Regions from separate parts of the Yersinia canariae genome, predicted to be linked through region 1. Evidence: predicted binding sites of a transcription regulator. Region 1 holds the regulator's gene; each other region holds the start of a gene.

Region 1 (7,711 bases):
AGCAATGCAGTCGGGATAAGCAATAGCAATGTGGTTATCAATAAAACTACAAAAATTGACCGCCAACTGAAGTGGTTTAATAACCACGCGCCCAGTAATGGGGCCAGCGCCGGGGATAGCGCCACTAATGGCATAATGGTCGCAAACACCCGGTTGGCCTTGCCGTCACGATAGCGATCTACGACCAATGCTTGCCAGCTCACGGCGGCAGAACAGACACCAATTGCTTGAATAAAACGCAGAACCAGTAATTGTGTTGCCGTTTCAACCCATAAAATCCCCAGACAGCCAATGGCAAATAAACTCAACCCTGCTAACAACACGGGTTTACGGCCTAATTTATCAGAAACTGGCCCCCAGACGAGCTGGGCGATAGCGAAACCGGCGAGAAAAATGCTGAGACTGGCACTGATAAAACCGGCGGAGGTTTGCAGTTCTTGCTGCATGGCGCCAAAGGCGGGCAAATACATATCGGTCGCCAGGTAGCCCAACATGCTCAAACCGGCGAGATAGAACATGAAACTTGAAGACGTTTTCATTCTTTATTTCTCTTTATATCCTATGTCCTTGAAACCGCAGGGGATAGCTCTGCTCGTTATTCGGCTCGCCCTCGAGCCTTAGCTCCACGAGATCGCGGCAAGCCGTGCGCCAATCTGCGCGTCACTGATTGGCATGCAATCAACTGATTTATATCAGTTAATTTTATTTAATAAGCTTGCTATCTATCTGCTGCCTCAATGACTTTGGCTAAATTATAATTTTGCAGGCAAAAATTTTGTCATTGAAATTAATGGCGGGGGGCATTCTATCCGGCGAGATATTCTGTTGTGAAACGGTAATATTTGCGACATGCTATCAAAAAAATTGATATCAATTATTTCGTGTGCGTGAGGCGAAAAATCATGTGGTCAGAATATTCATTGGATGTGGTGGATGCAGTTGCGCGTACAGGAAGTTTCAGCGCAGCCGCACAAGAATTGCACCGAGTGCCGTCTGCGGTCAGTTATACCGTGCGCCAATTAGAGGAATGGTTGGCTGTGCCCTTATTTACGCGGCGTCATCGGGACGTAGAATTGACTGAAGCGGGCCGGGTTTTTATCAAGGAAGCCCGAGATGTTATCAAAAAAATGAATAGCACACGCCGCCAGTGTCAGCAAGTCGCGAATGGTTGGCGCGGGCAATTAAATATCGTGGTCGATAAAATCGTCAAACCACAACGTAGCCGTCGTTTAGTGCAGGATTTTTATCGCCATTTCCCCGATATCGAACTGCGAGTGCGTTATGAGGTGTTTAATGGTGTCTGGGATGCGCTGGTGGATGGGCAGGCTGATATGGCGATTGGTGCAACTCGCGCTATTCCTGTTGGTGGGCGGTTTGTCTTTCGCGACATGGGTTTCTTGACCTGGCTTTGTGTGGTGAGTGTTAATCACCCCTTAGCCCATTTAACCGGGCCGCTTAATGATGACCAGCTGCGGCCTTATCCCTCATTGTGCCTGGAAGATACGGCGCGAAATTTGCCGAAACGAGATACTTGGACATTAGATAACCAACAGCGATTGGTCGCACCGGATTGGGCGACGGGAATCGACTGTTTGTGTGAAGGGTTATGTATCGGAATGGTTCCTGCGCATATGGTATCTCCATTGATTCAACAAGGGAAATTGGCGGTATTAACACTGACAGAACCCCTGCCTGACAGCCCGTGTTGCTTGACGTGGGATCAGAATAATCACTCACCGGCCTTAGCATGGATGCTGGCGTATTTGGGTGACAGTGTCACGCTAAATAATGAGTGGTTAAAAGATGATAATGATGTCACGTAGGGCGGCGGGCAGCAGGATTAGCTGCCGGTAGCATGCGGCGCTACCGGCATAGGCAAGATTAACGGCGATAATCGCGGAATGGGCCATCAGCAACAGACCGGCGCTCAACCAACTTAGGATGCACTTCAATTGTTTGCGGGTCTTCGCGTTTACTGATAATACGGTCGAGCAACATGGCAAAAGCGGTTTCGCCCAATCTCTCTTTTGGCTGATGAATTGTGGTCAGCGCAGGTGAGAAATACCGGGCATTACGGACATTGTCATAGCCAATCACCGAAATATCTTGTGGCACCCGCAGGCCCAACTCATCCGCAGCACATATTGCGCCCATGGCCATAATATCGCCGCCACAGAACACCGCGGTCGGGCGATGTTTTTGTGTCAGAATTTGGTGCATGGCCTTATAACCGGATTCGGGTTCAAAATCGCCCTGAACCACCCACTCATCACGTAATTCGATATTGGCTTCCTCTAGTGCTTTCAGGAAGCCCTGATGGCGACCACCGCCAGTATTACGGGATAATTGGCCAGGAATAGCGCCAATATCTCGATGACCGCGCTCAATAAGATAACGGCCGGCTAAATAGCCGCCTTCAAAAGCATTATCAATAATCGAGTCGGTAAAATCACCGCGAGCAGTACCCCAGTCCATCACAACCATGGGGATATTGCGATAATCTTCTAACATTCCCAGTAATTGCTCAGGATATTCAGAACACATCACCAATAATCCATCGACACGTTTTTGCGCCAGCATGGCCAGATAGGCTTTTTGTTTATCCAGATTATTATGTGAATTACATAAAATCAGGGTGTAACCTTTGCTATAACAGCTATTTTCAACTGCTTCGATCACCTCAGCGAAATAGGGCGCTTCACTGGATGTTGCCAACAAGCCAATTGATTTCGTGTGATTCACTTTCAAGCTACGGGCCACAGCACTGGGCGAATAATGCAGCTCTTTAATGGCCGCCCACACTGCGGCCTTAGTATTTTCGGCGACGAAACGAGTTTTATTGATAACGTGCGAAACGGTGGTGGTAGACACACCCGCGTGTTTGGCCACATCTTTAATCGTTGCCATAAAAAGAATGACTCCTAAGCTCACCTGTTACAACAGGTCAGTATTATGTTAATCGTTTGCCTGCATGACTCGAACACCGCTCAGACAGAAACACAATAGTGGGCTGGAGAGCGAAGTCAGATGGTCGTCTGAGAGTATTTATTGGACGTTATTAGTCGGCATACAGTTATGAACTGCGAATTTTGGCTGATCTGGAGGAAAAGTGGAAGAGGTAATCAATGTTATAAAGTGCGTAATGAGCACAAGATTTTTTTTCTTAACTGTGGGAAAATAATTTAACGCACTAATTATGTGCCTTTACCCTACTATACTCTCAATAATGCGGGTAGCAGGAAGGTGGCAAGCGGATGAATCTCGGTGAGTTTACTGTCGTAAATGATTCGGATGATTGCGCGTAGCCAACACCATTGCTACTGAAAGTATGATGAGTATAAAAATTAACCGGCTGAGGAGTTGTTATGGATACCAATCTGAAAATGTCGCTGATTACGACTGTTGGTGCGCTGGCAATGATTATTGCTTTTAGCTTCGTGGCGGTCATGAATTAATTAAACCGCTTGCCGGTGTGAAGTGATAAGTAGGGCGGTTAATCCGCCCTTAATTATGTCTAGAGAAATACCCGCCATCTTTCAAAATACAGGGTTGCTGGTCGCCTCACTCACCCAACTCATTGTGTTATTTCAATTCCTTGGGCTTATTTTATAACCACCTATCTGCAACTTGAAATCTATTGGGTATCACGTCAACACGATTGACTATTTCTTTTGCTGAATTAGGCTAAATTTTTCTCAACGAAAGACCAATTCACCAGCGCCCAGAAGTTCTCCAGATATTTTGGTCGCGCATTACGGTAATCAATATAGTAAGCGTGTTCCCATACATCTACAGTCAACAGCGGCTTATCTTGGGTCGTCAGCGGTGTGGCGGCATTGGATGTACTGACAATAGCCAGAGTGCCATCCGCTTTTTTGACCAGCCACGTCCAGCCCGCACCAAAGTTTTTCACTGCTGCATCAGTAAATTGCGCTTTAAATTCAGCGAAAGAACCGAAGGATTTATTAATGGCCTCGGCGACTTTGCCTGTTGGCTCGCCACCACCATTAGGTGACAAACAGTGCCAATAAAAGGTGTGATTCCAGACTTGAGCTGCATTATTAAAGATGCCGCCGCTGGAGGTTTTGACAATCTCTTCCAGGCTTTTACCGGCAAACTCGGTATCTTTAATCAGATTATTGAGGTTGACCACATAGGTGTTGTGGTGCTTGCCGTAATGGTATTCCAGCGTTTCAGCAGAAATGTGCGGTTCCAGTGCATTTTGTGCATAAGGTAATGCCGGTAATTCAAAAGACATAGCTCTCTCCTTTCGGGGTTGCTCAGGGTGTTTGCTCCTCAAATCCGATCATTAGCAATCGCTAAGAAGGGTGAGGGGCGGTTAAAATCGTAATTGTTGTATTTTTGTTGTGGGTATTAATCTTAACAACTTTCTACAGGAATGACAGATATAACCATACAGTTTGATGGGGAATGGCTGAAGGTTAGACACTGAAATAATGTCATTGAAGGGCCGCGCACCCAATAGGCCACTGGGTGCGGATTGCGAGATTAGCGGATGGTTTTTGGTGTCACGACGCGACGAGCGCCGACATAATGATCTTGCCAATAGTCATTATTGAGCATACTGATGCGAATTTCTTCCCCGGTTCGTGGGGACTGAATAAATTTACCATTGCCTAAATAAACCCCGACATGATCAGCAACACCGCGGTTGGCTATATTGAAGAATACTAAATCACCACTTTCTAATTCAGCCCGTTTTACCGGAGCGGCATCACGTAAATGATACATTTCATTCGCTGTACGTGGCATTTTTATTCTGATGACATCTTTATAGGCATAATAAATAAGCCCGCTGCAGTCAAAACCTGTATTAGGCGAGGTGCCGCCCCAACGATAAGGTTTGCCGACTTGCTTCATCAGTTTACTCATTGCGGTCTGTTTGGCGTGCTGGTAGCGTTTTTTATGTGCAGGAGTGAGCTTTATTTTATTATTTGCCGCTAATTCGGTATCAGCTTTACCTTGGGCCTTATTTCGGTGACGGCCATAAGCGACTTTTTCTGTTTTGCTCACGGCGGCTTTTTTATTAGCCGCCGTTTTAATAGGAGATGTTTTATTCGCCACCGTTTTATTGTTATTTAATTTCTTATTGGCGGGTTTACTAACTTCTTGCGCTTTCTTCTTAATGGTTTTGCTGGCTGTGGCGGCTGTTTTTTTCTTATCGCTGTTGGTCGTTGTTTTATTTGCGCTGTTTTTACTGGCGGTTTTATTGTTATCAACTTTAGTTTTTTTGATGTTTTTATCAGCTTTACGTTTTTTACGATCATCAGGGCTGGCCTGACTGATTTGACCTTTTTTTTGCTCAGCCGAGACGTGAGCCTGCGGCGACGCATGCGCGAGGTTTAGAAATAGCTGGGTAAACAGCAGCACAAACAGCGTAAGTATTAAACGCATAATAACGCTACCAACCTTAGCCCTGAAATGAATATGAAGAGTTACAGTATTGCCGAAACTCACGATATAAAAAAGCACAGAGATACAGGATTCTAGTCGATATTGTGAGAAAACGTTAATGGCGTCGCAATTGTCGATTTTTCACACGGCCTCTGGCCTTAAATCAACCATACGTCAACGGGTTAACCCGCCGGTATTTTTGGTATCTCACAATGAAGATAATAATGAAGTGAGGGGATCAAAAATGTTATTCTAAATGCACATATTTGTAGCTGGCACTATAACTATTCACTGGCAGCATAAAGCCCCTGCAAAAGATGGCGTTTTATTCTAGCCGTGACAGTCGCTACAATAGGCCGGACGCAATAATAAAATAGCCCTAATGGATAGGTTCTAAGTATTGTAGCCACAAAATGGCTTGAGGAAGCAAGAAATGACGACGATTGATAAAATTCAGCGCCAGATAGCAGAAAACCCAATCCTGCTTTACATGAAGGGCTCACCTAAGCTGCCAAACTGTGGTTTCTCTGCTCAGGCTGTGCAGGCGCTATCAGCTTGTGGTGAACGCTTTGCTTATGTTGATATTCTGCAAAACCCAGATATTCGTGCTGAGCTGCCAAAATATGCTAATTGGCCAACATTCCCTCAGCTATGGGTTGATGGTGAGTTGGTCGGCGGTTGCGACATCCTGATGGAAATGTATCAGCGTGGTGAGTTGCAACAGCTGCTGAAAGAAACAGCCGATAAATACCGTGCGGAAGAAGAAAAACCCGCAGCAGAGTAATGTGCTGATTGGTCAGCACAACAAACAAAAGGTGGCTTTCAGGCCACCTTTTTTATCATGAAATCTCTATTTATTCTGGCACCATATTACTCTGACTCACCCGCCGGGACTGGCCAGCCGCCCAACTTTTTCCAGCGATTGACTAACTCACAGAATAATTTTGCTGTTTGCATTGTATCGTACAAAGCAGAATGCGCCTGGCTACTATCAAACGCAATACCTGCCGTCAGACAGGCTTTTGCCAACACAGTTTGCCCCAGAACTAGCCCACTGAGAGCTGCCGTGTCAAAAGTGGCAAATGGGTGGAATGGGTTGCGTTTCAAGCTGGCGCGTTCGGCCGCGTTCATCACAAAGCTGTGATCAAAATGGGCATTATGCGCGACGATAATTGCGCGGTTACAGCCTTGATCTTTCAGCCCTTTGCGAACGGCTTTGAAAATAGCATGTAAAGCATCATGTTCACTGACTGCACCACGTAACGGGTTAGTTGGGTCGATCCCATTAAATGCCAGCGCTTCAGGTTGCAGATTGGCACCTTCGAACGGCTCTACATGAAAATGCAGTGTTTCATGAGGCAGTAGCCAGCCCTCCTTGTCCATTTGCAAGGTGACGGCGGCAATTTCTAATAATGCGTCGGTTTGAGCATTAAAACCGGCGGTTTCTACATCAATTACTACGGGGTAATACCCACGAAAACGGCCACTCAGGGCGTTAATGTCACTTTTATCTGCCATCAGCTTCTTATCTTCAGCGAATTCAGCACGCATTATGTCAAATTTTAGCGCGGGATGCAGGGGGATATCGCGATGAGAAAAAAGGCACCTTGCAGGTGCCTTCTGGTTAATCAGTTTCCGAGGCCGTGTCCGGCGCTCTTATTCTCGATTAACTCGATTTTGTAACCGTCGGGATCTTCAACAAAAGCAATAATAGTATTACCGCCTTTGACTGGGCCAGCCTCGCGGGTCACTTTGCCTCCGGCGTGACAAATTTGGTCGCAAGTGGCGGCAACATCATCCACGCCCAGCGCCAGGTGACCAAATGCAGTCCCTATCTCGTAACTATCAACGCCCCAGTTATACGTCAGCTCAATCACTGAGCCTTCACTTTCATCGCTATAACCCACGAATGCCAGCGAGTATTTATACTCGGTATTTTCGCTGGTTCGCAGTAAACGCATCCCTAATACCTTGGTGTAGAAATCGATGGAACGTTGCAGGTCACCGACGCGGATCATGGTATGGAGTAAGCGCTTCATAATACCTCTTTTAAATCAACAGGTTAATATTTAAAAGTCATTGTAAATCAAAATTAAGTCATAATCATATAGTAATATGACTTCACTCACTACCTCGGAACCCTGATGAGGGGCAATGTTTGGACTGAGTGATATGCAGCTTATGGAATGAAATATTTATCGGTAAGTCATTAAATGGAATTTTTTATTTTAGCGATTGCAGACGTCATAATGAGTGTATTGGTGACAATATTTTCTTTTGTTCTTTCAGTATCACT
Region 2 (7,711 bases), 980 kb from region 1:
CTTCTCCCGGTGAGTCACTTTTATCCAAGGACAGCGCGTAGGCCTGTAATGAAGCATTTGGGTTTGGGGTTAATAAAGTTAATTTGCAGCTTTTTTCCATCTCAGCCGACAACCTTATCGCCTTATTATCGGCGTAAGTCATATCCACAAAATAAGTAGGGTCGTAAGTCGAGATAATAAAAGGTTTCCCCACCAAGGGTTGCGGTTCGGCCAGTGGCAAAACAAATTCCAAAACCGCCTGATGGCCCTTGCGCGACAAATGATATTCTGTCGGTAAATTTTTATATTTCACCGGCTTACCGTCGCGATAGATATCCGTGAAATAGTGCTGGCCCAGCACATTGACCATCACTTCAGCGGCCAGTTTCTTCCAGATTTCAGAGTCACTTTTGGCATTTTCTGCATCATAAAGCAGATCTGCGGAAGTTATTTCATCCATCGTCCAGACCATTTTCATTCCCACCAGCGTCTGTTTTTCACTGACAAAGGTGGTATCCATGTCAATAAAACTGTGAGGGTGAGCCGCAGCAAAGTGGCTATAAATAAAAGTACAGCCCACTAACAACAAGGCTATCAGCCGCTTAGATACCCATATTTTGTTATAACATAACATAAACCGCATGAATCAATCCTTGGAAATTCCGCAATAACTGTGATGTAAGTTGTAAGTCGATGTAAAAGCCCATTCCCCCAGTAAACCGGATAGAATCTCTTTTGCTATGCTTAAGACTGATGAATAACAACACATCCATCACGGACGGTTATATGCACTTGGACACTTCTTCTGTGCCCCAGTTACTCAGTCAACCACTATCCGGTCAACAACGCCGCTGCCATATGTTACTGATGCTCTTTATGCCCGCAAGCACAGTACAACTGGACACGATCAGCCAATTTAACCGTGTCGGGCAGCCAACTACCCGGCAAGATATAGCCGAGGTTGCCAATGAAATCCAGCGTTTCTACCATTTGCAACTGAGTGCTCATGCCGATAATAGTTGCTTAATTGAGGGTAATCGGCTCGATAAAAGACTGTGCTTAATCCACTGGCTACGCCGGGGGGTACGCTATTGCCCTGAGTTTGTTGAGCACCATTTCGCCCCCAGCTTATATGATGCGCTGTCATGGGATAACCGGCTGATTTCAGAAGACTTACCAAAAATAATTGCCCAATGCGAACCCTATCTGAGCCGCCAGCTTAATGAAAAAGATCGCCAGTTTTTGCAACTGTATTTGGCTTATTGTGCTTGGGAAAATCGGCAACATGCTCCGCCAGAGTTATCTCTCACCCAGCAATATTGGCTAACACGCAAACCGGCCCTGGCGGCGGCTGACAGTTTATTTGATTTATTTAATCCACTGCTAAGTAATCCACTCGATAGAGTCGAGCGCGACGTGCTCATCCTGATGCTTACAATGATTAAGGCGCACAGTTATCACAGCACCCAATCAGCGGAAGATTCGCGTCTGCTTAATGCTATTGACCAGTTAGTGCTGCATTTTCAACAACTTTCCGGTATGACACTGGGGAACAATAAGATTTTGATGAGCCAGCTTTTTGCTCACCTCGCCCCAGCCATTGAGCGCTGTTATTTTAATATAGGTATTGATAACTCATCACTAGAAGAGGTTAACCGCCAATATCCCCGGCTGTTACGGACCACTCAGCAAGCGCTGATAGCCTTCGAACAAGAGTATCAAATCCAATTTTCTGCTGATGAAGTGGCCCTGATAGCCATTAGTTTTGGCGCCTGTTTGATGCAGGAAAATGCATTGCAGGAAAAACAAATTTTGTTGCTCACGCGGAATAATACCGATTTAGAACAACAAGTTGAGCAGCAAATCCGTGAGTTAACTCTGTTGCCATTGCATATTAAATACTTGCCCCATGATGTGTACCTTCAATCTGGCGCGCCCTCCGGGACAGCTGTGGTGCTAACCCCTTATGCCGTACAACGACCTGAATCAACGCCCCCACTGATTCAGGTGTCATTGCCCATAAACGAACAACAAAACAAGCAGTTACGCAGCCTGTTAGATTTACCCTAATGGGCAAGATCTTCCGAATTTGCAACCACCCGAGGGCGAATAAATAGCGCAGGGATAACTATCAATGCCATTACCCAGAACACCCCTCCCTGATAATGTTCGAACAAGAAGCCCGAAATAACCGTCATTACCGCAATGCCGCCGCCCATCGCTAATGCAGAATAAACCGACTGCAAACGAATAACATCCGCCCCACGCCGGGCGGCAATAAAGCGCATCGCCGCCAAGTGGCAAACAGTGAATGAGCCGCAATGCAGAATTTGAATCAGAATTAGCCACGATAATTCCGTGGTTGAGGCCATCAGGCTCCAGCGGATAATGCCACTCACGGCAGAAAGCAGTAACAGGCTACGGGCCGTCCAGCGGCGGAAAAGAACATTGCTGAACGCGAATACCAGAATCTCAGCCACCACACCCAGCGACCATAAATAGCCAATCGTTGCGGCGGAATAACCGGCCTCCTTCCAGTAAATGGAACTGAAACTGTAATAGCCGGCATGTGCGCCTTGTAATAGGGTCACACACAGTAAAAAACGCCATATTTGCGGCTCAGCTAGCAGTACTTTCCACTTGGTCGCGACCACATTGCGGTGCTTAACTTCCCCCTGCGGCATCACACTGGGTTTCAGCAATGCACCCAGTAACATGGCTGAAACACCGAACAACAAGCTGTACAGGATCGCCGGGTGGCCCCAGACCGAAACTAACTTGCCGGTCAATGCAGATCCAATAACAAACGCCAGTGATCCCCAGAGCCGGACTTTGCCATAATCCATAGTTATCTGTTTTTGCCAGGTAGCCGCCAGCGCATCCGTCAGGGGCACTAGTGGGCCAAAAAACAGGTTAAAGCCAGCAATAATTATCATCAGCCAGGCCCAACCATGACCAAACCAAAAACCAACAGCAAAAGCCAATGTCAGTAATGCCAGAATGCGGATTGCAGTGACCAGATGGGAGGGGTCTTTAACACTGGGGGCTATAATCAAGCTGCCGAGAAAACGGGAAATCAATCCTGCGCCCAGCAAAATACCAATGGTTTCAGGCGGTATCCCTTCCCCTTGCAACCAGATGCCCCAAAAAGGCAGGAAAATCCCATAAGAAAAGAAATAGGTGAAATAGCTGAGCGACAGCCAACGTGTTGATTGCAGTACCATGAATCCCTCCGAGGTCAGCCCGCCACTGTGACAGAGGCCCCGTCCGCTAGCAACCTTGTCATTTTACAAACACATAATTTGGGATTAGCTTCACATTTACATAACGTGAATAACAAAAAACCCGCATTTCGCGGGTTTTTATTAGAAAAATCAATCGGCCGAAATTATGCGTAAACCGGGAAACGGGCGCAAATAGCCAGAACTTTCTGTTTGATACGTTCGATAGTTGCTTCGTCGGTAATGTTATCCAACACATCACACATCCAGCCAGCCAGCTCGCGAGACTCTTCTTCTTTGAAGCCACGGCGAGTGATTGCCGGGCTACCAATGCGCACACCAGAAGTGACAAACGGGCTTTTCGGATCATTAGGCACACTGTTCTTGTTCACAGTGATATTGGCACGACCCAACGCAGCATCGGCATCTTTACCGGTGATGTTTTTATCTACCAAATCAAGCAAGAACAAGTGGTTATCTGTACCACCAGACACCACTTTGTAGCCACGGTCTAAGAATACAGACACCATGGCTTTGGCATTCTTAGCAACTTGCTGCTGATAAACTTTGAACTCAGGCTCCATGGCCTCTTTCAATGCAACCGCTTTACCCGCGATAACATGCATCAATGGGCCGCCCTGGTTCGCTGGGAACACAGATGAGTTCAGTTTTTTGTACAGCTCTTCATCGCCACCTTTCGCCAAAATCAAACCGCCGCGTGGGCCAGCCAATGTTTTGTGCGTAGTCGTGGTCACAATGTGAGCATGTGGAACCGGGTTAGGATAAACGCCCGCCGCCACCAGACCTGCTACATGAGCCATATCAACAAAGAACCATGCGCCGATGCTGTCAGCGATTTCACGCATTTTTGCCCAATCAACGATACCGGAATACGCGGAGAAGCCACCGATGATCATTTTTGGTTTATGAATTTCGGCCTGACGCGCCATATCTTCATAATCAATTTTGCCAGACTCATCAATACCATAAGGAACGATATTGTACAGTTTGCCGGAGAAGTTAACCGGTGAGCCGTGGGTTAAATGGCCGCCGTGCGCCAGATTCATCCCCAGAACAGTGTCACCGGGTTGCAGCAAGGCAGAGTAAACCGCCACGTTCGCCTGAGAACCAGAATGCGGCTGAACGTTTGCGTAATCCGCACCAAACAGCTCTTTTGCACGGTCAATAGCCAGTTGTTCAACAATGTCGACATACTCACAGCCACCGTAGTAACGCTTGCCCGGATAGCCTTCAGCATATTTGTTCGTCAACTGAGAACCTTGCGCCTGCATAACACGCGGGCTGGTGTAGTTCTCAGAGGCAATCAGCTCGATGTGCTCTTCCTGGCGCACCACTTCTTGCTCCATTGCACGCCATAGATCTGCATCATAATCGGCAATGTTCATTTCACGCTTTAACATCCGGCTCTCCTGACTTAGCTAACAAAATAGACCTAGTGAACTGCCCTTTTGGGCTTTATGACACAGTGTAAACTGTTTCCCCCCCCTTAAGATAGGTCTTGACAGAGGTTTTTACGCAAACGATTGGCTCCAGGCTGTGTAAGGCTTTGACCTGTTCAGACTTCATCCAGCGCAACGGAATTATCCTCATATTCATTATGTGATTTTTTCACATTCTGTGAACTGGCACCGCGCAGCAATCCTTATAAGAAGGATGCGCATTTACAAATTAAGCAACAATCTATAAGATGCATTTTAAATACATGTATTGTTTTACACACTAAAAACACCCGAAATCATTGGCTTTGCAGCAAAGACGAAGGGGATAAAAATATTTAAGGAGCACCGCATGCTGGATAGCCAAACCATCGCCACCGTTAAATCCACCATCCCGTTACTTGCCGCCACCGGCCCCAAGCTAACGGCGCATTTCTATGATCGTATGTTCGAGCATAATCCTGAACTCAAACACATTTTCAATATGAGCAACCAGTTTAATGGCGACCAACGTGAAGCCCTGTTCAACGCCATTTGCGCATATGCAGCAAATCTTGAGAATCTGGCCGCTTTATTGCCGGCAGTTGAACGTATTGCTCAGAAACATACCAGCCTAAACATTCAACCCGAGCATTACTCGGTAGTCGGTCATCACCTGATAAGGACATTGGATGAAATGTTCTCCCCCGGTCAGGAAGTATTGGATGCATGGACCAGAGCCTATGGGGTGCTGGCGGATGTATTTATTGCGCGGGAAAGCCAGATTTATCAACAAGGTGAAAACAGCACTGGCGGCTGGCGAACCTTACGCCGTTTCCGCATCATGAAAAAAGAGATGCAAAGTGATGTTATTTGCAGTTTTGTGTTAGCACCAGAGGATGGTGGCCGGGTGCTGGATTTCAAACCGGGCCAATATTTGGGTATCTATATCGAAGATGAGCGGCTTGAATATCAGGAAATTCGCCAATATTCCCTGACCGCGGCCCCTAACGGAAAAACCTACCGCATTGCCGTAAAACGCGAGGAGCAAGGTACCGTTTCTAATTATTTACACCGTGAATTGCACGAAGGCGACAGTGTTCGCATCGCTCCCCCTCGCGGTGATTTTTTCTTGGATATTGCCCCAAGCACCCCGGTGGCGCTAATTTCTGCCGGAGTGGGTCAAACCCCGATGTTGAGTATGCTCAATACTCTGCATAATCAGCAACATGCCGCGCCAGTGCATTGGCTGCATGCCGCTGAAAATGGGCGCGTTCATGCTTTTGCCGATGAAGTCGCCACGATAGCAGACAATATGCCAAACCTTAGCCGCCACGTGTGGTATCGCGAGCCGACGGCGCAAGATACTCACGGAAAGGATTATCACAGTACCGGGCTGATGGACCTCAGTTCGCATCAGTGGCTGGCAGCCGATCCCGACAGGCACTATTACTTCTGCGGCCCATTAGCTTTTATGCAATTTGCCGGCCGCCAACTATTAGCGCAAGGGGTGGCAGCGGAGCGAATTCACTATGAGTGCTTCGGCCCACATAAAGTCATTTAATAACTGAATGTTATTTCATTTCCCATGGGGATGCCATTCCGGCATCCCTACATATTCGTTATAAAAAATCCGTCTACTTATTGCGTTTAAATTTGGTAGAACGTGATTTAGTTCTCATATATCCTAATTTAATATTGCCACGATGAGGCATTCAGATGAATGTCTAAATATTCATATAACTGAAAATTAATAGTGTGGCTGACATTATTCCTTACTATTTATTGCCTGCTAGCACAGGGTAAATTAAGGCTGAATTGACCTACCATGAGTAAGAAATTCATAAAAAAAGAAGGGCTGGCATTGGTATCCATGGCGCGCTATTTAATTGGTGAACGCCCCGGTAATCGGCTTAAAACTATCGATGAGTTATCCGATGATTTCGGGATTTCCGTCGGAGTGGTACAGCACGCATTAAAAGTGTTGGAAGCTGAGGGCGCTATCATTGTTGAGCGCCGAGGCCGAAATGGGACCTTACTCATTGACCTGAATATGCCGCAGTTACTGCAACAGGCTGATTTGGGTAATATGGTGTGCGCCATGCCACTGCCTTACACCAAGCTTTATGAAGGTTTAGCCAGCGGTTTAAGAGAGCAATTTACCTTACTTCCCCTATATTTTGCCCATATGCGTGGGGCAGAAGTGCGAATTGAGTGCCTGATAGACGGTATTTACGACATGGCGGTTGTCTCGCATCTGGCGGCTAAAAGCTATCTGGAGCAAGGGAAAGTCACTCTGGCACTGAATTTGGGAAATGGCTCCTACGTGGATGGCCACCAACTTATTTGCCGCCGTGGCGAACAGAATAATATCCGCCGCGTGGGGTTAGATCCGCGCTCCCCCGACCAATGTCTGCTAAGGAAGGTGCGAACAAGTCCCTGATATGAGATCATGTTTGTCATCTGGAGCCATGGAACAGGGTTCATCATGAGTCATCAACTTACCTTCGCCGACAGTGAATTCAGCAGTAAGCGCCGTCAGACCAGAAAAGAGATTTTCTTGTCCCGCATGGAGCAGATTCTGCCATGGCAAAACATGGTGGAAGTCATCGAGCCGTTTTACCCCAAGGCTGGTAATGGCCGGCGACCTTATCCGCTGGAAACCATGCTACGCATTCACTGCATGCAGCATTGGTACAACCTGAGCGATGGCGCGATGGAAGATGCTCTGTACGAAATCGCCTCCATGCGTCTGTTTGCCCGGTTATCCCTGGATAGCGCCTTGCCGGACCGCACCACCATCATGAATTTCCGCCACCTGCTGGAGCAGCATCAACTGGCCCGCCAATTGTTCAAGACCATCAATCGCTGGCTGGCCGAAGCAGGCGTCATGATGACTCAAGGCACCTTGGTCGATGCCACCATCATTGAGGCACCCAGCTCGACCAAGAACAAAGAGCAGCAACGCGATCCGGAGATGCATCAGACCAAGAAAGGCAATCAGTGGCACTTTGGCATGAAGGCCCACATTGGTGTCGATGCCAAGAGTGGCCTGACCCACAGCCTAGTCACCAC
Region 3 (7,711 bases), 2.2 Mb from region 1:
GGAAATAATCACGGCATCCGCGTCATACCAATCTCTCTCTTCCATTTTATTCAGGGTATTGGCTAAACAAGCTGCCAAATCAGTTCCCCCCCGGAAATGTTGGCTAAGAAAACGTATTGCTTGCTCAATACCACTGGCTGACGATAGCTCGTAGTGAATGATTTCGGTAGCAAAGAGCATGATGTAACAGCGGCGATTATCCGCCAGCGCAATACGTAGCAGGGCCAGACAGAAAGCTTTGGCACATTGTTCATTGAAGCCCCCCATCGAACCGGAGGTATCGACACAGACAATAAAGGGGCCGCGAGGTTGTTCGTCATGACTTTTAAGGCTGACTGGGCGCTGCAAGGTTTTTTCCTGCCAGTTATCACCCTGCAAGCGGTAAGTGAGCAAACGCCGCTCCAGTAAACGGCGATAAAACTCAAACTCCAATTCACTCATCCCCAACATAACTAACTCAGTCGGCAGTAATCGCAAAATATCATTGCTCTGATGAATGCCACTGACCTCCTCTGGCACAGTATCAGGTTGACGAACCATGACGGTGTAAGGTTCGTAGCGGGCCTCGGGAGTGGGTTGTGCTTTGGCGCTGCGGCTCCGGCCTAGTTGCTCCGCTAATTGCTGTAATTCCGGCTGTTGTTGCAGGAAATCGCCATATTGCAGTAATAATTGATAATCACCGCGCTGCAAATGGCTCTGACTCATATCCCAAAGCCGCCCTGCTGCACCCTCATTCGTGGCCATAATAGGCTCTAAAGCACCGCTGAGTGCCAATCTCTGTTGTAACTCGGCCAAAAGCTGTTCGCGTTCTTGTTCAAGTAGCTGATGATGGATAGTAATGGTTTGTAAGGTCAGGCTGACGCGCCAGCGCTGTAAAAATAAGGTTTGAAAACTATCACCGGCTTGGGGATTATTTTCTAAATCAGCAGTTTGTAGCAATGTTTTTGCTTGGGTAGCAAAGGGCGAATGCCATTGTTGTAACTGCGCCACAATATCGGGGATATGGGCATAAAACTGAGGGCTAACCTCCAACAAACTCTGTTGATATAAGGCAAATTCATTTGCCAACCCTGCGGGGACTTTCGCCTCACGAATACGCTGTTGCAAGTTTTGCTTCCAGCCGGGGATATCTTTCATTAATGCCCGTTTAATGCGCGGGAATTTTTCAAAGAATATTGCTAACTGCGGTGAGACCAGTAATCCGACCACCATCTCTTCAATAAGCTCGCTTTCACTTATTGATAGTAGCAAATCCAGAGTTGCCAGGCTGAGCATCGATTAATGACCGCGTAATTTTTGTTGTAGCTGTTTCACTTGCTCAGCCACCTGCAACAAACTGGCTTCTATTTTTGCTAACCAAGAAGAGGGGATGAATAAGCAAGGCTGATGCTGATTGAATAACCGCCGCTTCTCGGCCAGGTTATTTTCCAATTCGGCCAACTCCACCAGCAGCTCGGGCGGCACACTGGTTGTGGATGCGCCGGGTTGTGACAGTATGGATGGCTGGCGGCTCACATCCAGTACCGTGATATGAAGTTGTTCATCAATTTCGGCATCAATAGATTGGGCATAGCCGACACCATTTAATTTGGCGCGTAAAGCACTCCCTTTATTCAGCCATTGAGATAGCGCTTCTTTTTCTATTTGCAGATGATTGACCTGAATATCATGCAAGTTAAGCGGTTTTTGCAAGAACAGTGTCAGGGTGCTGTCAGTAAGATGGTCTGGCAGAGAATATTGCGGTTTACGGCTGAACATGCCGCTCTGTTTCGTCACTGTCAGCGCTTGATGGTCACTTTGCTGCTGCTGGTGTTGTAACCATTGGCCATTAATATGCTGGAGCTTCATTAATAAGCTTTGCTGCTGATATCCCTTCTCAGTTAGCAGTTGTTCAAGCTGCTGCTGTAGCAATTTGAGCGAACTCAGGTCATGCCATAAGCAATCTTTTAACAAAATTAAATCAATAGGGGTTATTTCATCCCGCCCACTGAAAAAAGCACTGGCTTGCAGTAAGCGCAGGGCCTTTTTCCAACGCCTGTCAGAGACATACGGCGCATGTTCTTGCGCACTGAGCTGTTGACGTAACTGAAAAATAAGCTCAAAACAGTTATCCGGCAGCGCTATTTTGTCTATTAAGGGCTGCCACTGATAAAACTCTTCATCACTGATACTGAGATTTTCAGCCACAGGATTATGATTTTCATTTTGCCGGCTAAGGAGCAAAGAGCGGAAATTCTGTTTTTCTTGTACGCGATCTAGCCATAACCGGATTAACATTCGGTCATAAAGCGCTTCCAGGCTGCTGTCCGCATCGGGTAATTCGTTAGAGGCGGTCACCAACAAGCGCATTGGGATACTGTCTTCCCGATCACCATTACGAAAACGTCTTTCATTAATTGCGGTGAGTAAGGTATTCAAGATAGCCGGGCCAGCTTTCCAGATTTCATCCAGGAAAACGATTTCAGCTTCTGGCAAGTAACCGCCAGTCATGCGCTGATAGCGCCCTTCTTCTTTTAAGGCCTGAATCGAGAGTGGGCCAAAGACTTCTTCCGGCGTAGAAAAACGGGTCATTAGATATTCAAATGCCCGCGCATTACGGAAAGCAAATTTCAGTCGGCGGGCAATCAGGCTTTTAGCAATCCCCGGTGGGCCGAGCAGGAAGACACTCTCACCACTGAGAGCGGCCAATAAACACAAGCGGATAGCTTCCTGTCTTTCATACAGACCACTTTCTAGGGCACTGCTCAAGCGGGAGATTCTTTCAGCTAATTGTGATGATTGCGCCATAATTGCTCTATATGTTCCATTAGTTGATTAATTTTTACCTGATCGGGGGGAATAAATCCTCATTTTCTTAGTGGTATGGCCTGTTTTTCTCAATAGGATAGATCGTTGATTAGTAATATTTTTATATCATTAGCTATTTGTAGTCGATCTATTTTCGCTCTTATGGTTGCTTGATTTAAGAGTAGGCAATCTATTGAAATGGTGCATACTGTGCGCCTTTTGGTGGCGTGTATAAGAATATAGAACCGGTGATTGCGGTTCTTCAGCGCACATATCAGCTTATGGATGTTCTAGCAAAAAGAATTCAATTATGAGCACAGAACATAAAAAACAATCTTTATCGGCGGTAACCCTGGCAGCAATTGGGGTGGTTTACGGTGATATTGGTACCAGCCCGCTCTATACCCTGAGAGAGTGTTTTTCTGGTCATTATGGTTTTGATGTCCGCCCTGATGTGGTATTCGGTTTTTTATCACTGATTTTTTGGATGTTAATTCTGATTGTCTCGGTTAAATATCTGACCTATGTCATGCGCGCGGATAACGCCGGTGAAGGGGGGATTTTAACGTTAATGTCTTTGGCTGGGCGTAATACCTCTTCCAGAGCCACTTCTATTTTGGTTATCCTCGGACTAATTGGCGGCAGTTTCTTTTATGGCGAGGTGGTCATCACTCCGGCAATATCGGTTATGTCGGCCATCGAAGGGCTGGAAATTGCCGCTCCTGCTCTTGATCCTTATATTGTCCCCTGCTCTATTGCCGTGTTAACTCTGCTGTTTATTATTCAAAAACACGGCACTGGCAGTGTTGGTAAATTGTTTGCCCCAGTAATGTTGGTTTGGTTCCTGACCTTGGCGCTGCTAGGTTTGCGCAGTATTATCGCCAACCCAGAAGTGCTGGCTGCACTGAATCCTAAGTGGGCAATAAGCTTCTTCACGGAATATAAGTCTGTTTCGTTCTTTGCTCTTGGCGCGGTGGTTTTAGCGATTACCGGGGTAGAAGCCTTATATGCGGATATGGGGCACTTTGGTAAATTTCCTATTCGGTTGGCGTGGTTCACGGTGGTTTTACCGTCATTGGTGCTGAATTATTTTGGCCAGGGCGCATTATTACTGAAAAACCCAGAAGCTATCAAAAACCCTTTCTTCCTGCTTGCCCCTGATTGGGCATTGATTCCGTTATTAATACTGGCAACACTAGCAACAGTTATTGCCTCGCAAGCGGTCATTTCTGGCGTATTTTCGCTGACTCGCCAGGCGGTTCGTTTGGGTTATTTGCCGCCGATGCGCATTATTCATACTTCAGAAATGGAGTCGGGCCAGATATATATTCCGGTGATTAACTGGACACTATATCTGGCGGTGGTATTAGTGATTGTCGGCTTCGAGCGCTCCAGTAATCTGGCCGCAGCTTATGGTATTGCCGTGACGGGTACTATGGTCATTACCAGTATTCTGTTCTGCACTGTGGCACTGAAAAATTGGCACTGGAATCGCTTTTTTGTCTATTTCTTGCTGGTGGCATTACTGATTGTTGATGTGCCGATGTTCTCCGCTAACGCACTGAAACTGTTCTCCGGCGGTTGGTTGCCATTGTCATTGGGCTTGGTGATGTTCATCATCATGACCACGTGGAAAAGTGAGCGTTTCAGTTTGCTACGCCGTATGCATGAACACGGTAATTCACTGGAAGCTATGATTGCCTCACTGGAAAAATCACCACCAGTACGCGTTCCTGGCACCGCGGTGTATATGTCTCGGGCGATGAATGTGATTCCGTTTGCATTACTGCATAACCTTAAACATAACAAAGTATTACATGAGCGGGTTGTGCTGCTGACACTGCGAACTGAAGATGCGCCGTATGTTCATAATGTCAATCGAGTGACTATTGAGCAGCTCTCACCGACTTTCTGGCGGGTCGTCGCCAGTTATGGTTGGCATGAAACGCCGAATGTGGAAGAAATTTTCCATCGCTGCGGTTTGGAGGGGTTGCCCTGCCAGATGATGGAGACCTCGTTCTTTATGTCCCACGAGTCACTTATTCTGACCAAACGGCCGTGGTATCTGTTCTTGCGCGGCAAGCTGTTTATTGCCCTCAGCCGTAATGCGCTGCGCGCCGCCGATCAGTTTGAGATCCCACCTAACCGGGTTATTGAACTGGGGACACAGGTAGAGATTTAATCTGAAAAGGCCGTTAAACATAGCGGCCTTTTCTACATCTATGATTCCCACTTTTCATTTGTTCAGCGAAACGTTTCGATGGCGATCACAATTTCACCAAATTGGGTTTGCCTTCTGCGGCTATTTTTCTAAACTCAGTATCAGCGAAACGTTTCGCTGTTGGAGTAGAAAATGAAAAAAGGCGCATTACTGAATTCTGATATTTCCGCTGTTATCTCCCGCTTGGGCCATACCGATCAGATTGTGATAGGTGATGCGGGGCTGCCAATACCGGCAACCACCACACGTATCGATTTGGCATTGACTCGAGGCGTCCCTGGGTTCCTCCAGGTTTTTGAGGTAGTCGTGCAAGAAATGCAGGTTGAGAGTGCTTACCTTGCGCAGGAAATTATTAAAAATAACCCGCAACTCCATGAAACGTTACTCGCCCAAATTACACAACTTGAGCAACACCAGGGAAACCAAATTGCTTTGCACTATATCAGCCATGAGGCTTTTAAAGAGCAAACCAAACAAAGCCGGGCAGTGATTCGTAGCGGGGAATGTTCCCCCTTTGCTAACATCATTCTCTGCTCCGGCGTAACTTTCTGAGGCATTTATGCAACCTTTGCTGCAACTGAAGGGGATTGATAAAGCCTTTCCCGGCGTCAAAGCACTCTCCGGTGCTGCGCTGAGTGTTTACCCAGGCAGGGTGATGGCGCTGGTAGGGGAAAATGGGGCCGGAAAATCGACCATGATGAAAGTGCTGACCGGTATCTACAATAAAGATGCCGGCAGTCAGCATTTCTTGGGTAAAGAAGTGGTGTTTAATGGCCCGAAAGACTCGCAGGAAGCGGGGATCGGCATTATTCATCAGGAACTTAACCTGATCCCACAATTAACCATCGCAGAAAATATCTTTTTAGGCCGTGAGTTTGTTAATCGTTTTGGTGGCATCGATTGGAAAAAGATGTATGCCGAAGCCGATTTATTGCTGGCGCGTCTGAATATCAGTTACAGCAGCCATCGGCTGGTGGGCGAGCTTTCCATTGGTGATCAGCAAATGGTGGAAATCGCCAAAGTGCTGAGCTTTGAATCCAAAGTCATCATCATGGATGAGCCAACCGATGCACTGACTGATACCGAAACGGCTTCTTTATTTAATGTTATTAGAGAGTTAAAAGCAGAAGGCCGTGGCATTGTTTATATCTCCCACCGCTTAAAAGAAATCTTTGAGATTTGCGACGACGTCACAGTATTCCGTGATGGGCAGTTTATCGCAGAAAAACCGGTGAATACGCTGACTGAAAACTCACTGATTGAGATGATGGTTGGCCGCAAATTGGAAGAGCAATATCCGCGTCTGAATTTACCGCGTGGTGAAAAACGTCTACAGGTCAAACAGTTATGCGGGCCAGGGGTGGAAAATGTCAGTTTCACACTCTACAGCGGTGAGATTTTGGGCGTCGCGGGTTTAATGGGTGCTGGCCGCACTGAGCTGATGAAAATCATCTATGGTGCGCTGCCGCGTAAATCGGGCTTTGTAATGTTAGATGGCCGCGAAGTGGTCACTCATTCACCGCAGGACGGTTTGGCAAACGGCATTGTTTATATTTCCGAAGACCGTAAACGCGATGGTTTAGTGCTGGGAATGTCAGTGAAAGAGAATATGTCTTTGACGGCATTACGTTATTTCAGCCGTGCGGGCGGTTCACTCAAGCACGCAGATGAACAACTGGCGGTCGCAGATTTCATACGTTTATTTAATATCAAAACGCCTTCCATGGAACAGCCAATTGGTTTGTTATCGGGTGGTAATCAGCAGAAAGTGGCTATCGCCCGTGGCTTAATGACTCGGCCGAAAGTTTTGATTCTTGATGAACCGACTCGCGGTGTGGACGTCGGGGCCAAAAAAGAAATCTACCAGTTAATTAATCAATTCAAACAAGAAGGGCTGAGCATCATTCTGGTTTCCTCGGAAATGCCGGAAGTGCTGGGCATGAGTGACCGCATTCTTGTGATGCATGAAGGCCAGCTAAGCGGCGAGTTCACTATTGAACAGGCGACCCAGGAAGTATTGATGGCTGCGGCCGTCGGTAAACGTGATTTATTGACAAGTAAAAGCGAGTCGAGCAGGAGTAATCAGATATGAGTTCCCAGACTATCCAGACAAAGCGCTGGTTCAGTAAAGAATGGTTATTAGAACAAAAATCACTGATTGCGCTGTTGGTGCTGATTGCTGTGGTTTCGTCACTAAGCCCGAACTTTTTTACCCTTAATAACATGTTTAACATTCTCCAGCAGACTTCCGTCAACGCCATTATGGCCGTCGGGATGACACTGGTTATCCTGACCTCCGGTATTGACCTGTCAGTGGGGTCATTATTGGCGCTGACTGGCGCGGTTGCGGCCTCGATTGTCGGGCTGGAAGTCAATGCGCTGGTGGCTGTCGGTGCCGCGTTAGCATTGGGGGCGTTTATTGGCGGCATCACCGGGGTGATTGTTGCTAAAGGCAAAGTGCAGGCATTTATTGCCACTTTGGTCATGATGCTGTTACTGCGCGGTGTCACCATGGTTTATACCAATGGTAGCCCGATAAATACCGGTTTTACTGATGTGGCAGATACTTTTGGCTGGTTCGGTATTGGGCGTCCATTTGGTGTGCCAACTCCTATCTGGTTGATGGCTATTGTCTTTATTGCGGCATGGTACATGCTGCACCACACGCGCTTAGGCCGTTATATCTATGCGCTGGGGGGGAAT
Region 4 (7,711 bases), 2.1 Mb from region 1:
CGGCCGTACTCCCCAGGCGGTCGACTTAACGCGTTAGCTCCGGAAGCCACGCCTCAAGGGCACAACCTCCAAGTCGACATCGTTTACAGCGTGGACTACCAGGGTATCTAATCCTGTTTGCTCCCCACGCTTTCGCACCTGAGCGTCAGTCTTTGTCCAGGGGGCCGCCTTCGCCACCGGTATTCCTCCAGATCTCTACGCATTTCACCGCTACACCTGGAATTCTACCCCCCTCTACAAGACTCTAGCTTGCCAGTTTCAAATGCAGTTCCCACGTTAAGCGCGGGGATTTCACATCTGACTTAACAAACCGCCTGCGTGCGCTTTACGCCCAGTAATTCCGATTAACGCTTGCACCCTCCGTATTACCGCGGCTGCTGGCACGGAGTTAGCCGGTGCTTCTTCTGCGAGTAACGTCAATCACTGCGGTTATTAACCACAATGCCTTCCTCCTCGCTGAAAGTGCTTTACAACCCGAAGGCCTTCTTCACACACGCGGCATGGCTGCATCAGGCTTGCGCCCATTGTGCAATATTCCCCACTGCTGCCTCCCGTAGGAGTCTGGACCGTGTCTCAGTTCCAGTGTGGCTGGTCATCCTCTCAGACCAGCTAGGGATCGTCGCCTAGGTGAGCCGTTACCCCACCTACTAGCTAATCCCATCTGGGCACATCCGATGGCGTGAGGCCCTAAGGTCCCCCACTTTGCTCTTGCGAGGTCATGCGGTATTAGCTACCGTTTCCAGTAGTTATCCCCCTCCATCAGGCAGTTTCCCAGACATTACTCACCCGTCCGCCGCTCGCCGGCGAAGTAGTAAACTACTTCCCGCTGCCGCTCGACTTGCATGTGTTAGGCCTGCCGCCAGCGTTCAATCTGAGCCATGATCAAACTCTTCAATTTAAGATTTGTTTGATTTGCTACTAATGAAAGTAGCGATGCTCAAAGATTACTTTCTGCAAATATGCATTCGAACCGAGGTTCAAATGTGTACTGCTTTGGTCACTCTTCAAGACTTTGATATTGCTTTTGCCTGTCGAAACAGGCTTCGATATCGTCTTGCGAGTGCCCACACAGATTGTCTGATAAATTGTTAAAGAGCAGTGCGTTATCAACCGGTGGTTGGTAACGCGAGGTGCGCATATTACGCTTTCCTCATTCAGAGTCAACTACTAATTTCGTTGATTTTCTCTGTTCTCTCTGCCGGTCACTTAACTACTTGATTCGTTGTGTGCCGTCTCGATGGATGCGCATTATAGGGAGTTCTCCGCCGCCCGCAACCGCTAATTTCAATAAAAATGACTGTTTGCTGCATTCCACAGCAAAACCCCGCCTTATACCCTGTTGTACACAAACTTATCCACAGATTGAAACTGAACTTAAAATTGACGAGCATCGCGCAATCGTTTTCGCTACAATTCCCCGCGTCGAAAAAGAGTGACCTCGTTGGCAAAATATCGAAGGTATGAGGTGGTTTTTTATAAAATGAGGAAATACGGCGCGTAATAAAGCGTATTTTGGTTCTGTTAAGGGCTTATTCTCGTATAAAAGTCACTACTGGCTGGTGTGGCCCCTCTGTTGGGACGTTATTTGAATCTGTTTTTCTCTTTATATCGCTATATAGATAGAAGAGATTCATGTAACGCTCTATTGATTGCGAAGAACAACTGCGACTCCAAAGCCAAGGGATAAAACCATGCAACAACGCCGCCCAATCCGCCGTGCTCTACTCAGTGTATCTGACAAAGCCGGTATCGTTGAATTCGCCACTGCACTTTCACAACGTGGTATCGAGTTACTTTCTACTGGCGGAACTGCCCGCCTGTTGGCTGATGCTGGCCTGCCAGTCACCGAGGTTTCTGACTATACCGGTTTCCCGGAAATGATGGATGGACGCGTTAAGACTTTACATCCTAAAGTGCATGGCGGCATTTTAGGCCGCCGCGGTAAGGATGACGGCATCATGGCTCAACATAACATTCAGCCAATTGATATTGTGGTCGTTAACTTATATCCATTCGCCCAGACTGTCGCCCGCCCAGATTGCTCACTGGAAGATGCCGTTGAGAATATTGATATCGGTGGCCCAACCATGGTGCGCTCTGCAGCCAAGAATCATAAAGATGTCGCCATTGTGGTTAAAAGCAGTGATTACCCGGCCATTATTGCCGAGCTGGATGAGAATGACGGCTCATTGACCTACCCAACCCGTTTCGACCTGGCAATTAAAGCTTTTGAACATACCGCCGCTTACGACAGTATGATTGCGAACTACTTCGGCGCGCTGGTGCCACCTTACCATGGTGATACCGAGCAACCATCAGGCCGCTTCCCTCGCACCCTGAATCTTAACTATATCAAGAAGCAGGATATGCGTTACGGTGAGAACAGCCACCAGCAAGCCGCCTTCTATATAGAAGAAGATGTTAAAGAGGCATCCGTTGCTACTGCAACTCAGTTGCAGGGTAAGGCCCTGTCCTATAACAACATCGCCGATACCGATGCTGCGCTTGAGTGTGTAAAAGAATTCGGCGAACCGGCATGTGTGATTGTCAAGCATGCCAACCCGTGTGGCGTGGCTATTGCTGACTCTCTGCTGGCAGCTTATGACAAAGCTTATAAAACCGACCCAACTTCTGCTTTCGGCGGCATCATTGCCTTTAACCGCGAGTTGGATGCTGAGACAGCCAGCGCTATTATCAGCCGTCAGTTCGTTGAAGTAATTATCGCCCCTTCCGTCAGTGTGGAAGCATTGGCGCTATTAGCCGCTAAACAGAATGTCCGCGTTCTGACCTGCGGTCAGTGGCAAGAACGTTCTGCTGGTTTGGACTTCAAACGTGTCAATGGCGGGCTGTTGGTGCAAGACCGCGATTTGGGCATGGTGACTGAGGCGGATTTGCGGGTGGTTTCCAAACGCCAGCCGACCGAACAAGAGCTGCGTGATGCCCTGTTCTGCTGGAAAGTGGCCAAGTTCGTTAAATCTAATGCCATTGTTTATGCGCGGGACAATATGACTATCGGAATAGGCGCAGGCCAAATGAGCCGTGTGTATTCGGCCAAAATAGCCGGTATCAAGGCGGCAGATGAAGGTTTGGAAGTCGCGGGTTCAGCCATGGCTTCTGATGCTTTCTTCCCATTCCGTGACGGTATTGATGCTGCCGCTGCTGTTGGTATCACCTGTGTCATCCAACCGGGCGGTTCAATTCGTGACGATGAAGTTATTGCCGCAGCGGATGAACACGGAATTGCGATGATATTTACTGACATGCGCCATTTCCGTCATTAATTAAACCTCTTATATAAGTGGGATGCGTGCTCAGGCACCTGTCCCATGGAGCTATCCAGATGAATATTTTGATTATTGGCAATGGCGGACGTGAGCATGCTTTAGGCTGGAAAGCCGCGCAGTCGCCTTTAGCGGATAAAATTTATGTCGCGCCAGGTAATGCCGGAACGGCGTTAGAGTCTGGTTTAGAAAATGTGGATATCGCCGCCACTGATATTGCGGGTTTATTGGCGTTTGCTCAGAGCCACGACATCGGCTTGACCATCGTTGGCCCAGAAGCGCCGCTGGTTATCGGTGTGGTCGATGCTTTCCAGGCGGCGGGCCTGACAATCTTTGGCCCGACACAAGCGGCTGCCCAGTTGGAAGGTTCTAAAGCTTTCACCAAAGATTTCCTCGCGCGCCACAATATTCCAACCGCGTTTTACCAAAACTTCACCGAGGTAGAACCGGCTATAGCTTATGTCCGCAAAATTGGGGCTCCCATCGTCATTAAAGCTGATGGTTTGGCGGCGGGAAAAGGTGTGATAGTCGCAATGACGCAGGAAGAAGCGGAAACTGCGGTCCATGACATGCTGGCTGGCAATGCATTTGGTGATGCTGGCCATCGTATCGTGGTGGAAGAGTTTCTCGACGGCGAAGAAGCCAGCTTTATTGTGATGGTTGACGGCGAAAACGTGTTACCGATGGCCACCAGCCAAGACCACAAACGTGTTGGCGATGGTGATACCGGCCCGAATACCGGCGGCATGGGCGCTTATTCTCCGGCACCAGTTGTTACTGATGAAGTTCATCAGCGGGTAATGGATCAGGTTATCTGGCCAACCGTGCGCGGTATGGCGGCGGAAGGCAATGTTTATACTGGCTTCCTTTATGCTGGCCTGATGATTTCTGCTGATGGGCAACCCAAAGTCATTGAATTCAACTGCCGCTTTGGCGACCCAGAAACGCAACCAATTATGCTGCGCATGCGCTCAGATTTAGTTGAGTTATGTTTAGCTGGCGCACAGGGCAAATTGAATGAGAAAACCTCTGATTGGGATGAACGCCCGTCCCTGGGTGTTGTGCTGGCCGCTGGCGGCTATCCGGCTGATTACCGCCAAGGTGATGTTATTCATGGGTTACCACAGCAAGAAGTGGCTGACGGGAAAGTATTCCATGCCGGAACCAAGCTAGATAACCACAATAATGTTGTGACTAGCGGTGGGCGCGTATTGTGTGTCACAGCACTCGGGGCAACAGTTGCACAGGCACAGCAACATGCTTATAAGCTTGCTGAGAATATTCAGTGGGAAGGTGCTTTCTGCCGTAAAGATATTGGCTACCGGGCGATTGCCCGCGAAAAATAATCTGGTTGCATCTTTCTGTACCCAATAAATTTCAAGAGACAGCAAGCAGCAACTGCTCAGAGATGAGGTCCATGGATGGGCCGAGTCACGAGAACTGCGATTAAAAAATGGCGGATATCTGGAGGCGGCGTGTTGTGCCCCACAATCTTACAAACTGCCGGATTTAGGTTCCCAGTGACAAAAGTCCTGATTAGCCACCAACAATAATTGCTGACCTTCCGGTGAATCCAACCACGCGATACCTAGAGCTTCTGCACTATTTGCGCCGCGTTTGCTTAACCATGCTTGCGAATTATCATCAAGACTCAGGCGTGATGTCTTCCCGGCACAGGTTGTCACAAGACCGTCCTGCCAACGCCCCTGAATTAACCGGACATTGCCAGCGCGCAGCGCACTGCTCAGTTCCAGAATCCGCTTAGCTTCCAACTGATAAACCGCAATATTATCCACAGAAAGTTGCTCACGCCGTGTTGCCAGTTGGCGTTGCATAAAACTAACCTGTCCTTGCTCATCAAAACGTAATTCGACACTTTGCGGGTCATGACCCAAGTCATTGCGCCGGATTTCCCGTAGCACACCATTTTGATATTCGTAGAAAGTCACGCGGGTATTGTCCCCAAAGTAGGGGCTGTAGACACTCATCAGCACTTGTGGCTGCTGCTGTTCATTATCCTGACGCCATAAGCGAACCACACCGCTATCGGCAATATAACCGCTGGCACTGAATTGGGGAGGACCTGACTGACTGCTACAGGCGCTGAGACCTAAGGCCAAACCGAGGGTCATCAGCACCCGCTGCATAAACAAAAGGGGCTTTGCCACCCCCCTGCTTATTATTTTTACTGACACACTATTAAGATTTAACAGAATCTTTCAGTGCTTTACCAGAAACAAACGCTGGCACATTAGCTGCAGCAATTTTGATTTCTTTACCAGTTTGTGGGTTGCGGCCAGTGCGCTCATTACGATGGTTTACTTTGAAAGTACCGAAACCAACCAATTGTACTGGATCACCATCTTTCAGAGATTCGGTAATTGCAGCCAGTGTGGACTCCAAAGCAGCTTTTGCTTGTGCTTTAGAAAGGTCCGCTTTGTCCGCGATTACGTCAATCAGTTGAGTCTTATTCATAAGTTATCCTTACAGTGTGTTTATCGTTTGCAAAGCATCAAGTGCGACGGATATGCCGATTGACAGCACTCTCCTGCATACACGCACCGATAGCCACTTTTTTTCGCCCCCCAAATGTAGAACAGACAGGGGGCAGATGTGAAGCCTTAAGACGTGACAAATCAGGCGTTAAATCACGTTTTCTTGTCTTATTGCGTTAAATTTATGCCAATGTTGCTAACGGCCGCTTCCCGTAGGTCAGAACGTAGCCCTTTGATCAGATCTAAGTCGCGCTCTTCGCAGTCAGCTAACAGACGGAAAATCTCCCATTGGATATCCCATTCTTCTTCAATCGCGGGCAAGATTTTCAGTTCTTCATCAGTCATTTCTTTACCGGCTAACGTCATCTCCAACATCGCAACGGTGCGAATTGACGCTTCACTGATAGCGATGGCATGTTCCAGTGTTTCACCACTCAAACGCGAATGAATAGCTTCACCCAATGCAATACACGCATCAATAGCCGGATAAACGCCGTAGATAGCATAGTCATCAGCAGAAGGAATTGCCTCTTCCAGCTTCTCTAATTGACTATCAAAATTTACTTTGGCGTCTTTTACGACCAATGTTTCCCAGATAAGGTCCAGAATACGTCGGTAAACGGCCGGATCACCAAACTCGGTTTCCAGACAAAATTGCTGATAGTTGGGATACATCCGCTCGCACAGGCAGGCCATGAAAGTCAGATGTTGCCAACTTTCCAGCTTTTCGAGACGTAGATGAATCGGATTACGTATCATGATGAGTTCTCATTATTCATTATCTGCGCGGCAGTGTACCCGAAATTAAATCATATCCCTATGCTTGCCAAGCAAATCAGGATTTTTCCCCATCCATCGCTGAAATTGCGGGCGGTTTGAAGCGATTGCATCCGCCCAACGTGTCGGTTCCGGCAAACGGTAACCCGCCATGCAATGCTGAACCCACTCTAATGCGCTGCCAACACTCACCCGGTGGCCGGGTGAAATAAATAGCGGATTACAACGGGTTTTGCTGCGCCATACCCAACCTAGCTGCTCATCGGCATCAACCAACGGCTGTAATGCACCATTATCATTGCCTAACGGCTCAAAATGCCCGCACAGACGGCTTTTAGCAACACCAATGGTCGGGACATCAACCAGCAAGCCAAAATGGCTGGCAACCCCTAAACGGCGAGGATGCGCAATACCCTGCCCATCAACAAAGACCAGTTGAGGCCGTTGTTGTAACTGCTCCCAAGCAGCTAATAATGCAGGATATTCACGAAAAGAGAGTAAACCGGGGATATACGGGAGTGAAGTTGCCACGCGGGCAACCTGATATTCGACCAATTCTAGCGAGGGGTAACGCAAAATAGCAATAGCAGCACGGGTCACTTCCCCCTGCTGCTCAAAACCCACATCTGCCCCAGCAATAAAGCGTACGGACTCATTTGCGATATCATCTTGAAGACTAATTTCAGATGCGCGTTGAAGCTGTTCTGCCCGTAATGCTTTGGTGTCTACCATCTGGTAACCCGTTCTCGATATTAGTTTTTTGCGATAGTCATGCTTGATGGTAAGGCTGTGATAACGCATGCACCGCCTTAACAAAAGCACCCGCATGTTCTGGCGGAACATCCTGATGGATACCATGGCCCAGATTAAATACATGCCCTTCACCCTGACCGAAACTGGCCAGAATCGTGCTGACTTCCTGCTCAATACGCGCAGGTGATGCATAAAGGATGGACGGGTCCATATTGCCTTGTAGAGCAACTTTGTCGCCCACACGGCGACGCGCATCGGCAATATCCGTGGTCCAATCCAGGCCCAAAGCATCACAACCGGTGGCGGCCATCGCCTCCAGCCATTGCCCACCCCCTTTAGTGAACAAGGTCACTGGCACTCGCCGCCCATCATTTTCACGGATCAGGCCATCAACGATTTTATGCA

The links. Region 1 encodes PurR, which represses purine synthesis genes. Its sites were predicted from a motif close to CANGCAAACGTTTGCNTG; they were not measured.
Region 2: the regulator PurR is predicted to act here: its motif matches at 4,734-4,751, upstream of glyA (serine hydroxymethyltransferase).
Region 3: the regulator PurR is predicted to act here: its motif matches at 5,111-5,128, upstream of rbsD (D-ribose pyranase).
Region 4: the regulator PurR is predicted to act here: its motif matches at 1,392-1,409, upstream of purH (bifunctional phosphoribosylaminoimidazolecarboxamide formyltransferase/IMP cyclohydrolase).

Annotation. Positions count from the first base shown of each region.
Region 1 is NZ_CP043727.1:2,187,273-2,194,983, forward strand. Features, by position in the region: gene punC (purine nucleoside transporter PunC) at 1-539, opposite strand, end outside; gene punR (DNA-binding transcriptional activator PunR) at 903-1,823, shown strand; gene purR (HTH-type transcriptional repressor PurR) at 1,882-2,907, opposite strand; gene cydH (cytochrome bd-I oxidase subunit CydH) at 3,366-3,455, shown strand; gene sodB (superoxide dismutase [Fe]) at 3,680-4,258, opposite strand; gene F0T03_RS10140 (C40 family peptidase) at 4,510-5,415, opposite strand; gene F0T03_RS10145 (Grx4 family monothiol glutaredoxin) at 5,849-6,199, shown strand; gene rnt (ribonuclease T) at 6,286-6,933, opposite strand; gene gloA (lactoylglutathione lyase) at 7,044-7,454, opposite strand.
Region 2 is NZ_CP043727.1:1,203,961-1,211,671, reverse strand. Features, by position in the region: gene F0T03_RS05640 (DUF1007 family protein) at 1-613, opposite strand, end outside; gene csiE (stationary phase inducible protein CsiE) at 766-2,049, shown strand; gene F0T03_RS05630 (3-phenylpropionate MFS transporter) at 2,046-3,203, opposite strand; gene glyA (serine hydroxymethyltransferase) at 3,368-4,621, opposite strand; gene hmpA (NO-inducible flavohemoprotein) at 5,010-6,200, shown strand; partial or broken gene yhfZ (GntR family transcriptional regulator YhfZ) at 6,465-7,067, shown strand; gene F0T03_RS05610 (IS5-like element IS5 family transposase) at 7,125-7,711, shown strand, end outside.
Region 3 is NZ_CP043727.1:3,448-11,158, forward strand. Features, by position in the region: gene viaA (ATPase RavA stimulator ViaA) at 1-1,275, opposite strand, end outside; gene ravA (ATPase RavA) at 1,279-2,787, opposite strand; gene kup (low affinity potassium transporter Kup) at 3,098-4,969, shown strand; gene rbsD (D-ribose pyranase) at 5,141-5,560, shown strand; gene rbsA (ribose ABC transporter ATP-binding protein RbsA) at 5,568-7,100, shown strand; gene rbsC (ribose ABC transporter permease) at 7,097-7,711, shown strand, end outside.
Region 4 is NZ_CP043727.1:4,305,160-4,312,870, forward strand. Features, by position in the region: rRNA gene F0T03_RS19675 (16S ribosomal RNA) at 1-898, opposite strand, end outside; gene F0T03_RS21495 (hypothetical protein) at 998-1,138, opposite strand; gene purH (bifunctional phosphoribosylaminoimidazolecarboxamide formyltransferase/IMP cyclohydrolase) at 1,692-3,281, shown strand; gene purD (phosphoribosylamine--glycine ligase) at 3,341-4,627, shown strand; gene F0T03_RS19695 (DUF1481 domain-containing protein) at 4,775-5,428, opposite strand; gene hupA (nucleoid-associated protein HU-alpha) at 5,481-5,756, opposite strand; gene F0T03_RS19705 (YjaG family protein) at 5,945-6,535, opposite strand; gene nfi (deoxyribonuclease V) at 6,581-7,285, opposite strand; gene hemE (uroporphyrinogen decarboxylase) at 7,323-7,711, opposite strand, start outside.